3 regions of the Brevibacillus parabrevis genome follow, and region 3 is predicted to be linked to each of the others. Evidence: riboswitches for the same ligand, from Rfam matches in the RefSeq annotation. Region 3 holds a riboswitch; each other region holds the start of a gene.
What was found. Region 3 has a riboswitch for S-adenosylmethionine ahead of IRJ17_RS12770 (pyridoxal phosphate-dependent aminotransferase). Riboswitches for the same ligand answer to the same signal wherever they lie in the genome.
Positions count from the first base shown of each region.

Region 1: it holds a riboswitch for S-adenosylmethionine, as region 3 does, so the genes downstream of both, mtnK (S-methyl-5-thioribose kinase) here and IRJ17_RS12770 (pyridoxal phosphate-dependent aminotransferase) in region 3, are expected to answer to the same signal.
Region 2: it holds a riboswitch for S-adenosylmethionine, as region 3 does, so the genes downstream of both, IRJ17_RS01780 (methionine ABC transporter ATP-binding protein) here and IRJ17_RS12770 (pyridoxal phosphate-dependent aminotransferase) in region 3, are expected to answer to the same signal.

Region 1 is NZ_CP064090.1:1,962,304-1,965,573, forward strand. It holds gene IRJ17_RS09315 (sigma-70 family RNA polymerase sigma factor) at 1-311, shown strand, start outside; gene IRJ17_RS09320 (anti-sigma factor) at 308-1,525, shown strand; SAM riboswitch class I at 1,618-1,763, shown strand; gene mtnK (S-methyl-5-thioribose kinase) at 1,913-3,142, shown strand; gene mtnA (S-methyl-5-thioribose-1-phosphate isomerase) at 3,139-3,270, shown strand, end outside.
Region 2 is NZ_CP064090.1:387,794-391,063, reverse strand. It holds gene IRJ17_RS01790 (LCP family protein) at 1-399, shown strand, start outside; gene IRJ17_RS01785 (Ger(x)C family spore germination C-terminal domain-containing protein) at 473-1,054, shown strand; SAM riboswitch class I at 1,160-1,279, shown strand; gene IRJ17_RS01780 (methionine ABC transporter ATP-binding protein) at 1,390-2,403, shown strand; gene IRJ17_RS01775 (methionine ABC transporter permease) at 2,404-3,069, shown strand; gene IRJ17_RS01770 (MetQ/NlpA family ABC transporter substrate-binding protein) at 3,126-3,270, shown strand, end outside.
Region 3 is NZ_CP064090.1:2,704,315-2,707,584, forward strand. It holds gene moaC (cyclic pyranopterin monophosphate synthase MoaC) at 1-262, shown strand, start outside; gene IRJ17_RS12765 (MFS transporter) at 266-1,546, shown strand; SAM riboswitch class I at 1,643-1,756, shown strand; gene IRJ17_RS12770 (pyridoxal phosphate-dependent aminotransferase) at 1,841-3,022, shown strand; gene IRJ17_RS12775 (hypothetical protein) at 3,239-3,270, shown strand, end outside.

The DNA of each region.
Region 1 (3,270 bases), 740 kb from region 3:
ACGCTTTTATCGATTGGCACCGCAAGCAAAAGCGCCGCCCGGTCGACTACATGGAAAAGATGCCGGAACGACCGGACGCATCCGCGAGCGACCCGGCGGAACTGTTGGTCGCTCAGGAATTGTGGAAAGAGGCATATGCGCATCTGGAGCAATTGCCGCCCAAGCAACGACAGGTCATTTTGCTGTCAGCCATGCAATTTTCCTACGCGGAAATGGCAGAGGTGTTGGAGATCGAACTGGCGGACGTCAAACGCTCGCTGTTTCGCGGTCGGCAAAAGATGCGGAAGCTGTGGAAGGAGGAAGGGCCATGACGCACCAAAACGGTCATGATCGCGAGCAAAAGCTGCTCGCTTATTTGAGAGGGGAACTGACAGGGGAAGAAGCAAAGCGGCTTGGCGAGGAGCTGGCAGCCGATGAGGCATGCGCAGAGCGGCTGGAGCGGCTTTTGCTGGGCGAAGAAGGAGAGCAGCAACCACGGGAACTCGACGCGCTGGACGAGGGCGGGCACAGCCAGCTTTCCGAAGCGAAGCAGAGGGCGATTGTCCGGCGGGGAAAATGGAAAAATCGCTTGCTCAGTTCCGTGTACGCTTTTGCCATCCCGTTTGTAATTGGCGTGGTATTTCTGGGCGTCAACGGATGGGTAGGGTCGTCGATGCACGATGATCTGCACCGGGTAGCGAAGGACATGGTCAATTTTACGCAGCCGGGTGTCAGCGTGGGCAGCAGCGGCGCGCAGGTGGGACTGCTGTACGGCAGCATCCAGATGGAGCTTCGCGAGCGAGTAGGGGCGGACATCAAAAACGCAGGCCGCTTTGAAAGCACCAACGTGTTGTGGAACGTCAACGCCAAGCCGCAATGGACCAACGGAGTGAGGGAGCAAAAGCTGTTTTTCCGCTATCCGCTTCAAAGCGGGCAAAAACCGGACGCAGACGAACTGGCGCATTGGCGCACGCCAGCCTGGACGACTTTGGAGAAGCTCCCCGAAGGAACCGTTGCCCAGTTGGCTGTCTCTTTTGCTGATTTTTTGACGTACGAGCAGTATTATGAGCGAATCTCCCGCTACATCAGCTCCGCCAACCAGGATACGGTCTGGTTGGCAGTGGACACCGGAGTGGAAGCCAGGCACGAAGACCAAAAAGACGGCTACCTGCTCTTGGGGCCGGGAGAAGCATGGGGATTTGCGGAGCACGAGCTGAATTACGGAGCGGCTCCGATTCAGGTCAACGGAGAAGGAAGCCGACGGATGGCAGCCTTTTTGGGGGAAATGGCCTACCTTGTCGAGCAAAAAAGCCTCGCGCGCGACATGGGACAATATTTGGTCTCGCGAAGCGATCCGCAAGTCGAGGAGCGCTATCGCTACTTGCAGGAAAAAGGCGTTCGCCTCTACGGAGCAGTCCTGACCGGACCGACGAAGGAACTGCTCAAACTCAAGGATGAGAAGTCGATTACCGCTGCCTTTGTCGGCCAAATTGACTGGTGGAACTGGGATCGCCCGGCTGCTTCCGGCACTCAGCACGTCTGGTAGGAGAGAAGCGCGGTTTGCGAAAAAAGGGTGTTGACATCGTGGAACGGCAGGTTGTATGATTCAAACTAAATCAAAACCGCATACGTTTGGATACCTTATCCAGAGAAGGTGGAGGGACTGGCCCGATGATACCCGGCAACCGACACGACGCTATTTCAACGCGAGCAGCGGCTGAAACAAAAAGCGACGTGCACGGTGCTAATTCCTGCAGAAACAAAAGTGGTCTGGAAGATAAGGGGGACATGACACGTTTATTATACGTGGCGACAGCGACCTCTTTTCTTCGGGAAAGAGGTCTTTTTTGTGCGTTTGGACACGGATTCCTGACCATTTTGTCATTCCGTTCGAGATAGAGAAAAAAACGATTTGTGAGGGGAGTAATCAATCATGGCATACCGCGCATTGACTGAGCAGGAAGCAGTAGAGTACGTAAAAGGCTTGCCGGGTCTGTTTACAGAAGGAGCAGAGCTGACCAGCCGCGAAATCGGTGACGGGAATCTGAACCTCGTGTTCGATATCCAGGAGCCGGCTACCGGAAAAAAAGTCATCGTGAAGCAAGCGTTGCCGTTTGCGAGAGTCGTGGGAGAATCATGGCCGCTGACGATTGACCGTGCCCGCATCGAGAGTGAAGCGCTCCGCATCCAGCACAAATACGTGCCTGACCTGGTGCCGGAAGTATACCACTTCGATCAGGAGCTGGCGCTGACGGTGATGGAGAACGTAGGCGACCACGTCATCATGCGCAAAGGCTTGATTGAGGGCAAGCGCTACCCGCTTTTTCCGAAGCAGATCGGACGTTTTCTCGCGCAAACCTTGTTCTACACATCCGATTTGGGGGCGCATCCGTACGACAAAAAAGCGCTAGTCGGAACATTCATAAATCCGGAATTATGCAAAATCACAGAAGATCTCGTCTTTACCGACCCGTATGAAAATGCGCCGACCAACGACTTTAACCCGCTGATCCGCAAAGAAGTAGAGGCCATCTGGAACAACAAGCCGCTCAAGCTGGAAATCGCCAAGCTGAAATTCGATTTCCTGACTCGCGCAGAAGCACTTTTGCACGGCGATTTGCACACAGGCAGCATCTTCATCACCGAGAGCAGCCTGAAAGCGATCGACCCCGAATTTGCCTACTACGGGCCGATCGGTTTTGACATCGGTGCCGTTATCGCCAACCTGCTGCTCAACTACGCCGGTCAGCACGGCTTGCAAAATGACCAAGGAGAACGCGACTCCTACCGCGAATACTTACTGGAAACGGTTGAAGATGTCTGGAACGAATTTGTTTCCCAGTTTGTCCAGCTCTGGCACAAGCAGGCTAAAGAACGCAGCGCTCATGTCGAGGGCTTGTGGCAAAGCTACGTGAAACGACTGATTCAGGATACGGCAGGCTATGCCGGATGCAAAATTTTGCGCCGTGTGATCGGCCTGGCAGGAGTGGCTGATCTGAATGCCATCGCAGACGCCGAAAAACGCGCCGAAGCAGAACGACTGGCGCTGGCGATCGGGGAAGCGCTGATTCTCGGACGCAACGACATTGAGGAATCGACAGACATCACGGACATCGTCCGCAACGTAACCGCACGCTACTATCAGGAGGCAACGACAGTATGACAACCAGTACACAAACAACGCCAGTCAAGTGGGAAGACGACGTACTCGTTTTGCTTGATCAGACGCGTTTGCCAGTAGAAACGATTTATTTGCAGCTGACGACCGCCGAACAAGTATGGGGCTCGATT
Region 2 (3,270 bases), 2.3 Mb from region 3:
TTCCGCCATGACGCCACATCCGACTATACGCGCACCGAGCGTCAGCGCAAATTGCTCGCCGCTGTAGCGAGCCAGATGAAGAGCGGCACATCCCTGATCCAGTTGCCGTCCATCCTCAAACAAGTGGCGCCGTACATCCAGACGAACATCAGCTCCATGGACATGCTGAAGCTGTCCGCGCTCGGCTTGAAGCTCGATACGATGCAACCGGGCAACTATCAGCTGCCGCCGATGGGAATGTTCCGGGAATCGCACAAGGCAGGAGCTGTGCTCATTCCCGACGTAGACCAGATTCAGTCGTTCATTCAGGAAAAGCTTGAGCCGCCGACTGAAACGATGCAACAAGAGGACAACAAAACAGACGACAGTACAGACAGCAAAGACAGCACGCGAATGTAGCGTGCTGTTTTTTTGCATATTTGGGCACACTATCCATGATTTTCTACAGTACAGGCACATTGGGGTGAAGGAGATGGACCAGGAGTTCCTGCATAGATGGTTTTCGCATATCGGGGACCTGGTTGCCGAGCATATCGATGACCCGGATGGGTGTGCGAGGCTGTATTTCATATCGAGCATGGCGGATGCCAAAGTCGTGTACAGCGAGCTTATTCCGAAGCTGAGGGAAATCGATCAGGATAGACTGAATATCGACCATGTCGAAAGGCACTTGGGACTGGGGAAACGAGCAAGGGCATGCGGGACAAGGCGAATTTGCAATCAGACAAAAAACTTTCAGGCGGGCAAATACGGGTGGCATTTGTACAATGAGCACTTTGCGAAAAAAGGCATTGGCAGCATCTCCTCCCGTTACAGCAAAATGATGAAAACGATGGAGGACGCATTGGAAAAGGAAATCGAGAAAGAACTGCAAAAAGTCGTCAAAAAATTGCAGCAACTGGACGTCGATCCGGCGGGATTTGGCATCGTCTATCGCGCCCAGCAGAGGGGATTGAAAGAGACGACGAACCGCGACTGGAGAAAAATTTTCCGGCAGGCGTCTGTTCGTTTTCATGTTCAGGCAACCATTATCCGCAACGGAGTGATAGATTAAAAAAGTTTTTCCTGGGATTGCTATTGACGGGATATTTTCAAAAAGGATATAATCCGGTTTGTATCATGAAAATATGAAAAACGAACATAATATACGTGGAAATCTTTCTTATCAAGAGAGGCGGAGGGACAGGCCCGATGAAGCCCGGCAACCGGTTCATTTTTTCGAAAATGAGCGTCGCGGTGCCAATTCCTACAAGATTGGTTGGATCTTGATAGATGAGAAGGGTGGATGCGAACGTATACATGCGTTGCAGCCCCTTTTTCGTTTATGAAAAAAGGGGCTTTCTGTTTTTCACAAGGCATGTAGACAGATTTTGCTGGGAGGTGGATGCGTTGATTCAATTGCAACAACTGCATAAAAGCTATCAAGTACAAGGCAAGACGATTCCGGCATTGCTCGGGATTGACCTTTCCATAGATAAAGGGGAAATTTACGGGATCATCGGGCATTCCGGTGCGGGGAAAAGTACCCTGATTCGTTGCATCAACCTGTTGGAGCGCCCTACGTCAGGACAAGTCGTTGTCGACGGAGTGGATTTGACCAAGCTCGATGACAGCAAGCTTCAGGAAAAGCGCCGCCAGATCGGGATGATTTTCCAACACTTTAACCTGTTGTCTTCCGCGACCGTAGGCGAGAATGTCGCTTTCCCGCTCAAGCTCGCCAATCGCTCGAAGGCTGAAATCCAGAAAAAAGTGGACGAGCTGCTCAAACTGGTCGGGCTGGAAGCGCATCGGGACAAGTACCCGTCGCAATTGTCCGGCGGTCAGAAGCAGCGCGTAGGCATCGCCCGAGCGCTGGCCAATGATCCGAAAGTGTTGCTGTGTGACGAAGCGACTTCCGCCCTCGATCCGCAGACGACGAACTCGATTCTCGCGCTCTTGCTCGATATCAACCGCAAACTGGGATTGACCATCGTGCTGATCACGCACGAAATGCACGTGATCCGTTCCATCTGCGACCGCGTAGGCGTCATCGATGGCGGAAAAATTGTCGAGTCGGGTGAGGTTCTGGACGTGTTTCTCAAGCCGCAGCATCCGACGACACAGGAATTTGTCGAGCAGGTGGCCGATTCCAGCGAGCTGCGGGAAGCAGTCGCGCACGAAAAGGCGGCAGGAAACCGCACGATTGCCCGCGTCACATTCCTGGGGGAAAAGACGTACCAGCCGATCTTGTTTCAGACGATGCAAGAAACAGGCACGGTGTTCAGCATCTTGCAAGGAACGATTTCCCGCATGAAGGATACGCCGTACGGCCAACTGGTCGTCGAGCTGGAAGGCGATGTCCGTCAAAACGAAAAAACCATCGAGACGTTGCGTCAGCGTGGCTTGGAAGTAGAGGTGATATAGATGGACTGGACTTTGGAAAATGTGGATTGGTCGGAGATCGCCGAGGGAACAATAGATACGCTGACGATGCTTGGCTTCTCGACACTGTTTACCATCCTGATTGGTTTGCCGCTGGGGATTATTTTGTTCCTGACTTCTCGCGGACAGCTTTTGCAAAACCAGGTGTTTTATGCGATTGCCTCATTCGTTGTCAATATACTGCGTTCTGTACCGTTTATCATTTTGATGATCTTGCTGATTCCTGTGACAAAAGTAATTGTGGGTACTTCACTCGGGGTACTCGGAGCGATTCCGCCGCTCGTCATCGGTGCAGCCCCGTTTTTTGCGCGGCTGGTGGAAACCTCGCTGAGAGAGGTGGATCGAGGAGTCATCGAAGCCGCTCAGTCGATGGGAGCCTCCAACTGGCAAATCATCTGGAACGTGCTGCTTCCTGAATCGCGTCCAGGTCTGGTGGCCGGGATTACGATCACGACAGTTGCCCTTGTCTCTTACACCGCGATGTCCGGCGTAATCGGCGGCGGCGGGCTGGGAGATTTGGCAATCCGCTACGGCTACCAACGCTTCCAGACAGATGTCATGATTGTTACAGTGATTATTTTGCTCGTGTTGGTCCAGATCTTGCAGTCGCTGGGGGATCGCCTGGTTATGCGATTCAGCCGCAAGTAAGGTCTTTCCATATAAGCTTTGCAGAACACAGACCAAAAAATAGGGGGAAATCATTTATGAAAAAATTAGTCGTATCTGTACTTTCTACCGTATTGGCATTTTCCTTGGCAGCGTGCGGAAGCAAAACGGAAACAGCTCCAACTCCAACTGAAGGCGGCGCACAAGGCGGACAACAGCAAGAAGTAACGTTGAAAGTAGGCG
Region 3 (3,270 bases):
TCCGATGTGCCATCCGCTTTCCTTGACCGGGATTGATATTCGCTTCACGTTTGAAAACGAGACAACGCTGGGCCTGGAAGCAAGCGTGCGGACGACCGGAAAAACAGGCGTCGAGATGGAAGCTTTGACAGCGGTAAGCGTTGCTGCTCTTACGGTGTACGACATGTGCAAGGCGATGGACAAAGGCATGGTCATCGGGCCGACCTGTCTGTTGAGCAAATCAGGCGGGAAGAACGGCGATTTTCGTCGGGGAGAGAACTAGATCATGAGACAGAAATGGGAATCCTATCCGAGCAGCATTCGTCTTCTGGCGGTTGCTGCCATCATTTTTTCTACGGGTATGGCATGTATATGGCCGCTCGTCACGATTTACATTCACGATTACTTGGGGAAGCCGCTGCCTGTAGCGGGTTTTTTGCTGTTATTGAACCAGGGCGCGTTTTTGATCGGAAGCATCACGGGTGGCATGCTGTTTGACCGCTGGGGAAGAATGCGGACGATCATAATCGGCTCTGTCGGCATTATTTTGATTACAATCGGTCTTGGACTTACGCACGATTTTACCGTGTATACGATCCTGCTGCTGTTAAACGGGCTGTTCTACGGAACGCTGTCTCCTGTCATGAACGCGCTGGCGGTCGTTTTGTGGCCGGAAGGCGGGCGCAAAGGAATCAACATGATTTACGTCGCGTTGAATGCGGGAGTGGCGGCAGGCTCGGCGCTGGGCGGACTTTTGGCGAGCGTATCGTTTTCTTGGACCTTTTTCGGGAACGCACTCACGCAAATGATCGTTCTCGCCATCTTCGTGATCTTTTTGCCGCGCCATCTGAAAGCGGCGGAGAATCGGCCACTGCCTGCTTCGCCAGCGGGCGAGTCGGACACGAGCAAGACCGATGCTGACGGACAGCTTGGCGCACATGGCGCAGGAGAGCTTCAGCCAACGCGAAAAGTGGTTTGGGGAGCCTTGCTGTTTTTGTGCAGCGGCTTGCTGATCAGCTGGATTGTGTACGTGCAATGGACGACGGTGTTGTCGACTTACATGCAATCTTTGGGCATCTCCTTGCGCCAGTACAGCTTGCTGTGGACGCTGAATGGCGGCTTGATCCTGTTTGGTCAACCGCTGATCGCCTGGGTCATTCGCCGCTTTGCTCGCACGCTGAAAGCGCAAATGCTGCTCGGCTCCTACGTCTTTGCCTTGTCGATGCTGATTTTGTCGCAGTCGACCTCCTATGCGGGCTTCGTCGCCGCGATGTTTATCATGACGTTGGGCGAAATGCTCGTCTGGCCAGCCGTTCCTGCCGTAGCGGCGCAAATTACGCCAGCAGGACGGGAAGGCTTTATTCAAGGGCTGATCGCGGGAACAGGCTCGGCAGGGAGGATGCTCGGACCGTTGCTCGGCGCGATCATTTTCCAGCACTTCCAGGCGCAAGGGCTTTTGTACATCATGGCAGGGCTTGCGCTCTTGTCCGTGGCGTTTTTCGCCTTCCACACAACGTTTTTGAATCGCCGTCAAAAGGTGGCTGTGCCAACCGCAGAAAAGATGTAGCGAAAAAAGGCGAGCGCCTGCGGGGAAGCATCTTGACACGTCGAGAGCAGGCAATGTAGTATGAAGAAGATTAAAAACAGTATATTCCGTGTGATTTACTTATGAAGAGAGGCGGAGGGACTGGCCCTATGAAGCCCGGCAGCGGATCTGCGCGTGTAGCGATGCAGATGCTGTGCCAATTCCAGCAGGAGCATTCCTGACAGATAAGGACGTGACCAAGCTGATCTCCCCCTTTTTCTGTACGGAAAAAGGGGGTTTTTGCTGTATGGGCGAAAAGAAAGGAACTGAAGAGAAATGCGTATCCAACCTTCCGACATGATTGACCGACTGCCAACCCAATTTTTCGCGACGTTGGTAGCGAAAGTAAATAAAGTCATCGCCAACGGGCACGATGTGATCAACCTGGGGCAGGGAAACCCGGACTTGCCGACTCCTCCCCACATCGTAGAAGCGCTACAAGCACATACAGCCAACCCGCTTCACCACAAGTACCCGCCTTTTTCCGGCCGACTGGAGCTGAAGCAGGCTGTTGCGCACTGGTACAAACAACAATTTGACGTAGACCTTGATCCGGAAGAAGAAGTAGCGGTTTTGTTCGGCAGCAAAACAGGACTGGTGGAAATTTGCCAGGTGCTGATGAACGCAGGCGACGTCGCGCTCGTACCGGACCCGGGCTATCCGGATTACTGGTCGGGTGTGGCGGTCGTCAATGGTCGGATGTCGATGATGCCGCTGACAGCAGAAAATCAGTTTTTGCCGGACTACAGCAAAATTCCGCAAGCCGATTTGGATCGGGCCAAGCTGATGTTTTTGAACTATCCGAATAACCCGACAGCGGTGAACGCGCCGTTTGAATTTTACGAGGAAACGATTCAATTTGCCCGCAAGCATGAGATCGTCGTCTGCCACGACTTTGCCTACGGCGCGATCAGCTACGACGGCAAAAAGCCGGTCAGCTTCATGCAGGTGCCAGGGGCAAAAGAGGTCGGTGTCGAGTTTTACACTTTGTCCAAAACGTACAACATGGCTGGCTGGCGCGTAGGGGCGATGGTCGGCAACCGCGAGCTGGTGAGACTGATCAATCTGATTCAGGATCATTATTTCGTCAGCCTGTTCGGTGCTGTGCAAATGGCCGCGGTAACCGCGATGACCGAATCGCAGCAATGCGTTCGGGATTTGGTGGCTGTCTACGAAAGCAGACGCAACGCCTTGTTCTCCAATCTGCACCGCATCGGCTGGCAAGCGCCGCCGTCCCAAGGCTCGTTTTTTGCCTGGCTCCCGGTTCCAGCCGGATTCACTTCCATCGAGTTTTCCGATTTGCTCTTGGAAAAAGCGCATGTCGTCGTTGCTCCCGGTGACGGCTTCGGCCCTACCGGGGAAGGATACGTTCGCGCCGCGCTGTTGTCGAGTGAAGAACGTCTGGCCGAAGCGGTACAGCGCATTGAGAAATTAGGACTGTTTGCCAATACCAAATAGGATGAGAACGGACCGCACTTTCCTGCATGAGAAAGTGCGGTTTTTGTTTGGAAATCAGGGGATAGCAGGAGATTTTCTGGGTAAAATGTAAGGGCCATGCGTTTTTGGAAACCAAGACAGGCAAGGCGAATAAAAATCATTCTCACCGTTGACAGATAATGATTTTCATTATAGGATGGTAATGATAATTGATCTCAGCAAGAGCGGGAGGGTACTATGCGCTATCAGATTAACGGTTACACGGACAT